One region of the Saccharopolyspora sp. NPDC047091 genome, then DNA from elsewhere that is predicted to be linked to it. Evidence: riboswitches for the same ligand, from Rfam matches in the RefSeq annotation. Region 1 holds a riboswitch; each other region holds the start of a gene.
The links. A riboswitch is a leader RNA that binds a small molecule or an ion and turns the genes downstream of it on or off. The one in region 1 is predicted to bind cobalamin.
Positions count from the first base shown of each region.

Region 1 (3,269 bases):
GCGGCACCAGGTGGTCCACCAGCGTCGCGTGCACCCGGCGCTTCGCCTGGGTGCCCTCGCCCGGGTCGTTGACCAGGAACGGGTACACCAGCGGCAGGTCCGCCAGCGCCGCGTCCGGTGCGCAGGACGCCGACATGCCCGCGGTCTTGCCGGGCAGCCACTCCAGGTTGCCGTGCTTGCCGAGGTGCACCATCGCGTGCGCGCCGAACTCGTCGGTCATCCAGCGGTAGGCGGCCAGGTAGTGGTGGCTCGGCGGCAGGTCCGGGTCGTGGTAGATCGCGATCGGGTTCTCGCCGAACCCGCGCGGCGGCTGCACCACGACGACGACGTTCCCGGCGCGCAGCGCGGCCACCACGATCTCGCCGTCCGGGTCGTGCGAGCGGTCCACGAACTGCTCGCCCGGCGGCGGACCCCAGTGCTGCTCGATGCTCTCCCGCAGGTCCTGCGGCAGCGTCGCGAACCAGTCGGCGTAGCGCTTCGCGGGGATGCGCACCGGGTTGCCGGACAGCTGCTCCTCGGTCAACCAGTCCGGGTCCTGGCCACCAGCGGCGATCAGCGCGTGCACCAGCGCGTCGCCGTCCTGCGCGGCCACGCCGGGCAGCGCGTCCGGGCCGTCCACCGGGCCGATGTCGTAGCCGGCCTCGCGCAGCCGCTGGAGCAGGCCCACCGCGCTCGCCGGGGTGTCCAGGCCGACGGCGTTGCCGATCCGGGAGTGCTTCGTCGGGTACGCCGACAGCATCAGCACCAGGCGCTTGTCCGCGGCGGGCACGTGCCGCAGCCGCGCGTGCTTCACCGCGATCCCGGCGACGCGGGCCGCGCGCTCCGGGTCGGCGACGTACACCGGGAGGCCTTCGGCGTCGTTCTCCTTGAACGAGAACGGCACCGTGATCAGGCGGCCGTCGAACTCGGGCACCGCGACCTGGGTGGCCATGTCCAGCGGGGACAGGCCTTCGTCGTTGTCCTCCCACGCCTCGCGGCTGGAGGTCAGGGTGAGGCCCTGCAAGATCGGCACGTCCAGCGCGGCGAGCGCGCCCACGTCCCACGCCTCGTCGTCGCCACCGGCGGAGGCGGTCGCGGGCTTCGTGCCGCCCGCGGCCAGCACCGTCACGATCAGCGCGTCCGCCTCGCGCAACGTGTCCAGCAGGCCCGGTTCGGGGGCGCGCAGCGACGCGCAGAACACCGGCAGCGCCTGGCCGCCCGCGTCCTCGATGGCGTCGGAGAGGGCGTGCGCGAACGCGGTGTTGCCCGCCATGTGGTGCGCGCGGTAGTAGAGCACCGCGACCTTCGGGCCTTCGGTCCGGCGCGGGGTCCGCTCCAGCAGGCCCCACTTCGGCGTCTCCACCGGCGGTTCGAAGCCGTGGCCGGTGAGCAGCACCGTGTCGGACAGGAAGTTGAACAGCTGCGTCAGGTTCTCCGGCCCGCCCTGCGCGAGGTAGCCGTGCGCCTGCGAGCAGACGCCGCCCGGCACCGTGGAGCACTCCATCAGCTCCGCGTCCGGGGCCTGCTCACCGCCGAGCACCACGACCGGGCGCGGTCCGGCGAGCAGCGAGTCCAAGCCCTCCTCCCACGCGCGGCGGCCGCCGAGCAGCCGCACCACGACGAGGTCGGCGCCCTCCAGCAGCGGCGGCAGGTCGTCCACGCCGAGCCGCGCCGGGTTGCCGAGGCGGAAGTCCGCACCGCTGGCGCGTGCGCTGAGCAGATCGGTGTCCGATGTGGACAGCAGCAGGATCATGCGGCACGCTCCCGGCTGAGCAGGGACGCGGGCGTGCGGGCAGGACGCATGGTCAACCTTCCTCGGGGTCCTCGCCCCGGAGTCGTCGGCACCCGGTGTCGCACCGGGCGGTGGCGGCGCCGGAGTGTCCTGGCTCCCGGATCGCCGCTCGCCCCGTGCCTTCCCACCCGCGCGGCGCGCGGGCAGTGGCCTCGTACTCGGAGTTCGCTCCCCGGTGACAGTGGCGGGACCGCGCCGGACTCGCACCGGCTTCCTCCGCACGTCGCCGCCGACAACTCTCCGCAACGGGGCGATCGTTCGTCAAGTGGCCGGTCGTGCGGTCGCGCGAGAGATCCCGCACTCGACGCGTCCGGCCGTCCGGTGAGGCGCATCGCGTTTTGCGGACGTGATCCGGGCGGGACGTAGTATCGACGGTCGCCGGTGCGCCCCCGAGTCCGCGCACCCCGGACAGCGGCGTCGTGCGCTGCGAGTTCCGGACCAGACCATGATCGACGAGAGCGGGGACGAGCGTGCCGCGACGAGCCGGACCCGACGCGTGCCCCGGCGCGCTGCGGGTGCACGAGGCCGCTGACGGGGGACTGGCCCGCGTGCGGGTGCCCGGCGGGCGGCTCGCGGCGCGGCAGGTGCGGGCGCTGGCGACCGCGGCCGCGCTGGGTGACGGCGGCTGGGAACTCACCTCGCGGGCGAACATCCAGGTCCGCGGGCTGTCCGCGGCGGCGGTGCCGGAGTTCGCGGAGCTGCTCGGCGCGGCCGGTCTGCTGCCGTCGCCGACGCACGAGCGGGTGCGCAACGTCGTCGCCTCGCCGCGCACCCGTCCGGGCGCGCTGGACGTGCGCGCGGTGGCGGTGGCGCTGGACGAGGGGCTGCGCGCCGACCCGGAGCTGGCGGAGCTGCCCGGGCGGTTCCTGTTCACCGCGGACGACGGCGGCGGCGAGGTGACCGCGCTGGGCGCGGACGTCGCGCTGCACCCGGCGGACGGCGCGGTGGCGGTGCTGCTCGCCGGGGCCGACCTCGGGCTGCGGGTGTCCGCGGCCGACGCGGCCCGCGCCGCGGTGCTCGCGGCCGCCGCGTTCCTCGCGGAACGGGGCCGGCTGGGCGCGGAGAGCTGGCGGCTGGCGGAACTGCCCGGTGGCGCCGAGCGGATCGCCGACCGCATCCGGGCGGAATTCTCCTGCATGGCGGCGGAAACCGCGGTCGCGCCCGGTGATCCGGTGCGCACGCACGCGGAGCTCGGCGTGCTGGCCCGCGCCGACGACCGGGTCGATCTCGCCCTCGGCGCGCCGCTGGGACGGCTGGACGCCGGGCAGATCGCGGTGCTCGCCACGCAGACCGAGGAGATCGCCGGACAGGCCGAAGGCAGCGCCGAACAGGCCGAGGACAGCGCCGCGCAGGCCGAAGGCAGCGCCGCGCAGACCGCCGCACCGCACCCGCTGCGGCTCACGCCGTGGCGCGCGCTGCTGCTCACCGACGTCCCCGCGGACGAGGCGCCGCGCAGGCTCGCCGAGCTGGACGCCGCCGGGTTCCTCACCGACCCGGG
Region 1 is NZ_JBEYUS010000023.1:32,454-35,722, reverse strand. It holds gene cobN (cobaltochelatase subunit CobN) at 1-1,732, opposite strand, end outside; cobalamin riboswitch at 1,855-1,988, opposite strand; gene ABZ805_RS12875 (precorrin-3B synthase) at 2,242-3,269, shown strand, end outside.

Region 2 (3,269 bases), on a different contig from region 1:
CCGGTGAACCCGTCCCCGCCACCGGCGAGGAAGTTGTTCACCGCCACCCGGTACTGCGCGGCCGGGTCGACGGGCGCGCCGTCGAGGGTGAGGCCGGAGACCTTCGAGCCGATCGGCGCGGACCGCGAGTACTGGTAGTGCAGCCCGGCCGACACCTGCAGCACGTTCTCGCCCTCGTCGCTCCACTGCTGTTCGAGCACGGCCTGCAGCTGCGCGCCGGTGAGCGTCATGGTCTGCATGGTGTTGCCGAACGGCTGCACGGCGAACGCCTCGCCGTAGGTGATGACGCCGTCTCCTTCGCCCGCCGGGGAGGAGGCGTGCGGCAGGTCGGCGCGCACCCCGCCCGGGTTGGTCAGCGCGAGCTGCGCCCCGGTGTCGCGGGTGGCGGCCAGCTGGGCGTCGGCGACGACGCTGCCGAGGCTGGATTCCCCGGACGGCGCCGGGGTTTTCAGCAGGTCGCCGGTGGCGGTGCCGACGGCGCGGTTCGCGATGGGCGCGGCCTTGGCGCGGGCCTCTTCGACGAGCGCGGCGGCCTCCGGGTCGGGTTCGACGTCGCGGGTGACGACCTCGTTGTGCGCGGTGCTCTGCTCCCGCACGACCTCGCGGGTGTGGCGGTCGACGCGCAGGTCCAGCACCGACAGCAGCCTGCCGTAGGAGGCGCCCTGCACCACGGGCCGCGGGGCGCCCGCCGGGTCGGTGACGGTGCAGTTGTACTGCTGGTGGCTGTGCGCGCTGAACACGGCGTCGACCTGCGGGGAGACGTTCTCGGCGATCTCGGTGGCGGGGCCGCCCGCGGCGACGTCGCAGGAGTTCGGTCCGCCGCCGTCGGCTTCGTCGCCCTGGTGCAGCAGCACGACCTGCGCCTTGATGCCGAAGCGCTCCAGCGCGTCGGAGGTGCGGTCGATGGCCTCGACCTCGTCGCCGAACCGCAGGCCGCGCACCGCTTCGGGGCTGACCACGTTCGGGAGGTCGTGCAGCGTCGCACCGATCACGCCGATCGGGACGCCGCCGGAGACCTGCACGGTGAACGGCATCAGCGCGGGAGCGCCGCCGTCCTCGAAGGTGACGTTGGCGCCGAGGTACGGGAAGCTCGCGCCGTCGAAGGAATCGCGGAACTCGCAACCGTCCTGCGGGTGGCAGCCGCCGGTCTGCAGCCGCTGGAGTTCCTGGTAGCCCTCGTCGAACTCGTGGTTGCCGACGACGTGGCCGCGGACGTCCTGCGAGTTGAGGAAGTCGACGGTGGGTTCGTCGTGGAACAGCGCGGAATTCACCGGCGAGGCGCCCACGCTGTCGCCGGCCGAGAAGACCAGCGAGTTCGGCACCTCGGCGCGCAGCCGCTGCAGGTGGGTGGCGAGGTAGGCGGCGCCGCCGGCTTCGACGGTCCGGCCGTCGTCGAGCTCGACCGTCCCGGAGGACCCGGTGGGCGGTTCGAGGTTGCCGTGCAGGTCGTTGAAGGTGATCAGCCGGACGTCGGTGGTCGCGGGCGGGTCCTGCGGTGCGGCGCCTGCGGTCGCCCCGGTGGCAGTGGCGGCGGTGGCGAGTGCGGTGGCGGCGACGGCGAGTCCGCGTCGCACGCGGTGGGCACGCATGGTTCGGTCTTCCTCCCAGGTGGTGATCTCGGGAGGCAGTCTGCCCGGCGCCACCGACGACCACCACCGAATCCGCGTCACACCCCTCGTGCGAACTCCGCCGGGTGCGGGCAGGATGCGTCCCGGGCGTGCGCGAGCCGCTACCGAACGCGTCCGCCATCGACACCGCCACGCCGATGATGATGGGGTCCGGATCACCGTCGAACCCAAGATGTAGTGTGGCGCCCGCTGATGGTTCGCCGGTCCGGCCGGCGTGACAACAGGGAACCCGGTGCGAGTCCGGGACTGCCCCGCAGCGGTGAACGGGAACGACCGCCGTCACCACCTCCCGGTGGTGCAGCACTGGACGCTCGGCGTCCGGGAAGCGACGGCCAGTAGGTCCGGTGCCGAGCACCGGTCGCCCGTGAGTCCGAAGACCTGCCATCGGTGCGCGCACGAGGGGTGCGCGCCGTCCGGGACCTCGCGGGAGGGTTGCGGGACGAGCGGTGCCGTGCGCGCCGCGGTCCTGGCGCGTTCCGAGGAGTTCCGGGCAGGTGTCCGAGCTTGCGAGGAGAGAGCCAGTGACCGAGTCCACGACCCGGCCGTCAGCAGCGACCGCGGTGGTACCGGCAGGAGTGCGGGTGCTGCGGCGCGACGGGACCGTTTCCGGTTGGGACGAAACGAAGATCTCCGTGGCGTTGACCAAGGCGTTCCTGGCGGCCGAGGGGGATTCGGCCGCATCGTCGTCGCGGTTGCACCAGATCGTCGCGGAGTTGACGGAGCAGGCGGCGCAGGGCGTGCTGCGCCACGCGGGCACCGAGGGCCTGGTGCACATCGAGCAGATCCAGGACATGGTGGAGCTGGCGCTGATGCGCGGCGGGCACCACGGCGTCGCCCGCGCCTACGTGCTCTACCGGGAGGAGCACGCGCAGGCCCGCGAGGCCGAGGTGGCTCCCGCCGAGGACGCCGCTCCCCGCCTGGAGATGACCGCGCCGGACGGCACCCGGGTGCCGCTGGACTGGGAGCGGGTGTCGACCGTCGTCGAGCAGGCCTGCGAGGGCTTGGACGACGTGCGGGCCGACCAGGTGCTGCGGGAGGTGCGGCGCAACGTCTACGACGGCATCAGCTCGGCGGAGCTGGCCGAGTCGCTGACGATGGCGGCGCGCACCTTCGTGGAGGCGGAGCCGAACTACTCGCTGGTGACGTCTCGGCTGCTGCTGGACAAGCTGCGCCGCGAGGCGCTGAGCTTCGTCGCGGGCGAGCCGACCGAGGCCGACCAGGTGCAGATGCGGGACCGCTACGCCGGTTACTTCGCCGACTACGTGCGGCGCGGCATCGAGCTGGAGCAGCTGGACCCGGAGCTCGCCCGCTTCGACCTGGAGCGGCTGGGCGCGGCGCTGGACGCCGACCGGGACATCGCGTTCGGCTTCCTCGGGTTGCAGACGCTCTACGACCGGTACCTGCTGCACGAGAACGGGGTGCGGTTCGAGCTGCCGCAGGCGTTCTTCATGCGGGTCGCGATGGGCGTGGCGCTGCGCGAGGACGACCGGGAGGCGCGGGCGATCGAGTTCTACGACCTGATCTCCTCGTTCGACTTCATGTGCTCGACGCCGACGCTGTTCAACGCGGGCACCACCCGCCCGCAGCTGTCGTCCTGCTTCCTGACCACCGTGGACGACGACCTGCACGGGATCTTCCACG
Region 2 is NZ_JBEYUS010000056.1:40,009-43,277, reverse strand. It holds gene ABZ805_RS21750 (bifunctional metallophosphatase/5'-nucleotidase) at 1-1,589, opposite strand, end outside; cobalamin riboswitch at 1,805-2,029, shown strand; gene ABZ805_RS21745 (ribonucleoside-diphosphate reductase subunit alpha) at 2,150-3,269, shown strand, end outside.
Region 2: linked by a shared signal. The riboswitch ahead of ABZ805_RS21745 (ribonucleoside-diphosphate reductase subunit alpha) and the one ahead of cobN (cobaltochelatase subunit CobN) in region 1 are both predicted to bind cobalamin.

Region 3 (3,269 bases), on a different contig from region 1:
GGAACGCCTCGGATGCGCGCTGCCGCCGAGCTTCCGGAACTTCCTGCTGGTCAGCGACGGCTGGAGCGAGTCGGGCGACGAGCTGCACGGCCTGTTCCGGCTCGACGGCGTCGGCAGGTTCGAGGACCTCCGCGCCGAGCTGATGGACGCCTGGGCGGACCTGGACTTCTTCGCCGACGAACTCGCCGTGCTGCGCCGCTCGCTGCTCATCGCCGACCACGAGGACGGCGTGTACTGGGTGTTGAGCCCGGATTCCGGCGATGCGGACGGCGGCTGGACCGCCTGCGTCTGGGACACCGCCGACGGCGCCCCGGCGAAGTACCGCACCTTCGGCGACCTCGTCGCCGACGCGCTCGCCTGACCGGCCGCCGGCGGACGTCCCGCCGCGCGAACCGAAACTCGACCGAGGACCCGAACTCACCGACGTCCCGCGCGGCGGCCCGGCAACACCACCCGAGCCGCGCGGCGGAACCGGACGTCGGTGATCAGACGAGCGCGACCGCGAGGAGCGGCGCCGCGCGCAGGTCGTCCATCGTCCACGTCACTCCCGCCAGCGCGCAGCCGATGCGGGTCACCGCCGCCTCGTCGGTCTCGCCCGGTTCCAGATGGGGACGTTCGACGATGCCCGCGGCCGCCGCGGCCGCGCGCACCGCGGCGGGCGGCGGCTCGGTCTCGTGGTCGATGTCGTCGGAAGTCGTGCTGTAGACCCGGGAACCGTCCACCGCGTAGTCGATGCTGAGCAGCCCGCTGATGTTGGCGTGCAGCATCACCGCGGGCCCGCCGGACGCGGAGAGCGCCTCGGCGGGAGCCTGCGCGGCGGGCCGCGGCGGGGCCTCGTCCTGCAGCGCCGACCAGTCGCCGGTGCGCATCCCGCCGAGCAGTGCGCGCATCGTGTCCAGGCCGCCCACCTGGAACGTGCTGCCCGCGTCGTCGAACACCAGCGTCCAGCCGCCGATGCGCGTCGCCAGCAGCACCGACAGGCACTGCGGGTCGCCGAGGGCCGCGCGCGGCAGCGAGGTGAACTCGTCCGGCCGCTGCTCGGGCAGCGTGCACGGAGCGGCCGACGCGGCATCCGCGCCGAGGATCTCCAGCGCCCGCACCGGTTCCAGGTCGCGCACCAGGTGCGCGGTGTGGTTCGGTCCCGGCACGTCCAGTTCGGACAGCCAGATCGGATACCCGGTGGCGTCCAGGGTTCCGGGTGGGAAACCGGGCGTGGGCATGGCGGCTCCTCGTCATCGTCGGCGGGTGCCGTGAGTCTGTCCGGTGCGGGCGCGGCCGCCGCCGTTCCGCGGGCCCTCCGCCGCCGAACGCGGGAATCCCCTCGACCGTCCAGCGGCCGAGCGGCGCCGCCGTTCTCCGGAAGGCGATCGCCGCTGCGGCCCGGCCGTCCGCGGGCGGTGGGCGATCGGGCCGCGACCCGCGGTGACGGGATGCCGGGCGATTCACACTTCCTTGACAAGGGACGACGCGGGCTGAAAAGTTGACGAGTCGTTCCAATGCGACGGTGTGCAGGAAACCGGTGCGAATCCGGTGCGGTCCCGCCACTGTGAACGGGGAGCCGCGTCCACCAGGGCCACTGTCGGGCAGCCGATGGGAAGGCCGGGCGCGACGTCGATCCGCGAGCCAGGAGACTGGCACCGTCGTACCGATTCGCACGGGGTCGCGGAGCCCCGGAGGAGGTACGCAGTGCACCCGGATTTCCCGCACACACCCGGTTTCGCGGTCCCCGAACCGTTCCGCGCCGCGTGAGCGGCGTGCTCGGCCGCAGGCGGCTGCTCGCGGGCGTGGCCGGCGCGATCGCCGCGGTTCCCCTCGTGTCCTGCGCGGGCGGTTCCGGGACGAGTGCGGGCAGGCTGCGGCTGGCGTTCCCCGCCGGTGGCGCCACCGAATCGCTCGACCCGCACACCGGTTCGCTGTTCGTCGACCAGGCCCGCGCCAAAGCCCTGTTCGACACGCTCGTCGGGTACGCCGACGACATGAGCGTGGTGCCGCGGCTCGCCGAGAGCTGGCAGCCCGACCCGACCGGCACCCGGTGGCGGATCCGGTTGCGCCCGGCCGAATTCCACGACGGCAGACCGGTCACCGCCGAGGACGTGCTGTTCACCTACCGGCGCATCGCCGACGACGCCACCGCCGCGCAGGCCGCCTCGCACTTCGCCGACGTCGACTTCGGCGCCAGCAGGGCGATCTCGGCGACCGAACTGGAACTCGTGCTCGGCTCGCCGAACTTCGAATTCCCCTCCGCGTGGGGCGCCCCCGCCACCGAGATCGTGCCCGCGGGCACCACCGACTTCACCGCGCCCGTCGGCTCCGGGCCGTTCCGCTTCGTCTCGTTCGAACCGGGTGGGCCCGCCGTGTTCGCCCGCTTCGACCGGCACTGGTCCGGACCCGCCACCCCGGCCGAGCTGGAATTCGTGCCGATGGAGCAGGAGAGCGCGCGGGTCAACGCGCTGCTGTCCGGGCAGGTCGACTACGCGCACGACGTGAGCGCCAACTCGGTGCGGCTGCTGGAGCAGGGCGGCCGGGCGCGGGTGCACTCGGCGCCGTTCGGCACCATGCAGGCGCTGCTGCTGAAGGTGGACCGGCCACCGTTCTCCGATCCGCGGCTGGTGCAGGCGGTGCGCGCCGGGCTGGACCGGCAGGCGCTGCTGGACATCGCGCTCAGCGGCCAGGGCAGGCTCGGCAACGACCTGTTCGGCGCCGGGTTGAAGTACTACCCGGCGGATCTGCCCGCGCCCACGCGCGACCTCGGCCGGGCCCGGGCGCTGCTGCGCGAGGCCGGCGTCGACGGGCTGAGCTGGGAGTTGCAGACCAGCTCCGTCGACCCCTACTTCGAATCCGCCGCCAGCCTCATCGCCCAGCAGCTCGGCGAAGCCGGGATGCGGGTGTCGCCGCGGATCGGGCCGTCCGAGACGTACTTCTCCGACATCAAGGAGCACGGGGTCGCCTCGCTGTCCCGGACCGCCGCGCTGCCGGTGCCGACGTTCCTCGGGCAGCGGATGACCTCCGACGCCGGGAGCAACAACTACACCGGATACCGGTCCGCCGAGTTCGACGCGCTCTACGCCGAAGCGCTCGCCACCGCCGACGACGCGCACCGCGCCGATCTGCTGGTGCGCGCGCAGCGGCTCGCCCGGGAGAGCAGCGGGAACGTGGTGTGGGGGTTCAGCGGCTGGAACGTCGCCACCTCCACCGCCGTCTCCGGAGTGCGGGGCGCACCGCCGAACTCGCTGGACTGGGCCAGGTTCGACCGGGTGAGCGTGGGTTGA
Region 3 is NZ_JBEYUS010000092.1:4,004-7,272, reverse strand. It holds gene ABZ805_RS26700 (SMI1/KNR4 family protein) at 1-361, shown strand, start outside; gene ABZ805_RS26695 (hypothetical protein) at 486-1,220, opposite strand; cobalamin riboswitch at 1,488-1,655, shown strand; gene ABZ805_RS26690 (ABC transporter substrate-binding protein) at 1,746-3,269, shown strand; gene ABZ805_RS26685 (ABC transporter permease) at 3,266-3,269, shown strand, end outside.
Region 3: linked by a shared signal. The riboswitch ahead of ABZ805_RS26690 (ABC transporter substrate-binding protein) and the one ahead of cobN (cobaltochelatase subunit CobN) in region 1 are both predicted to bind cobalamin.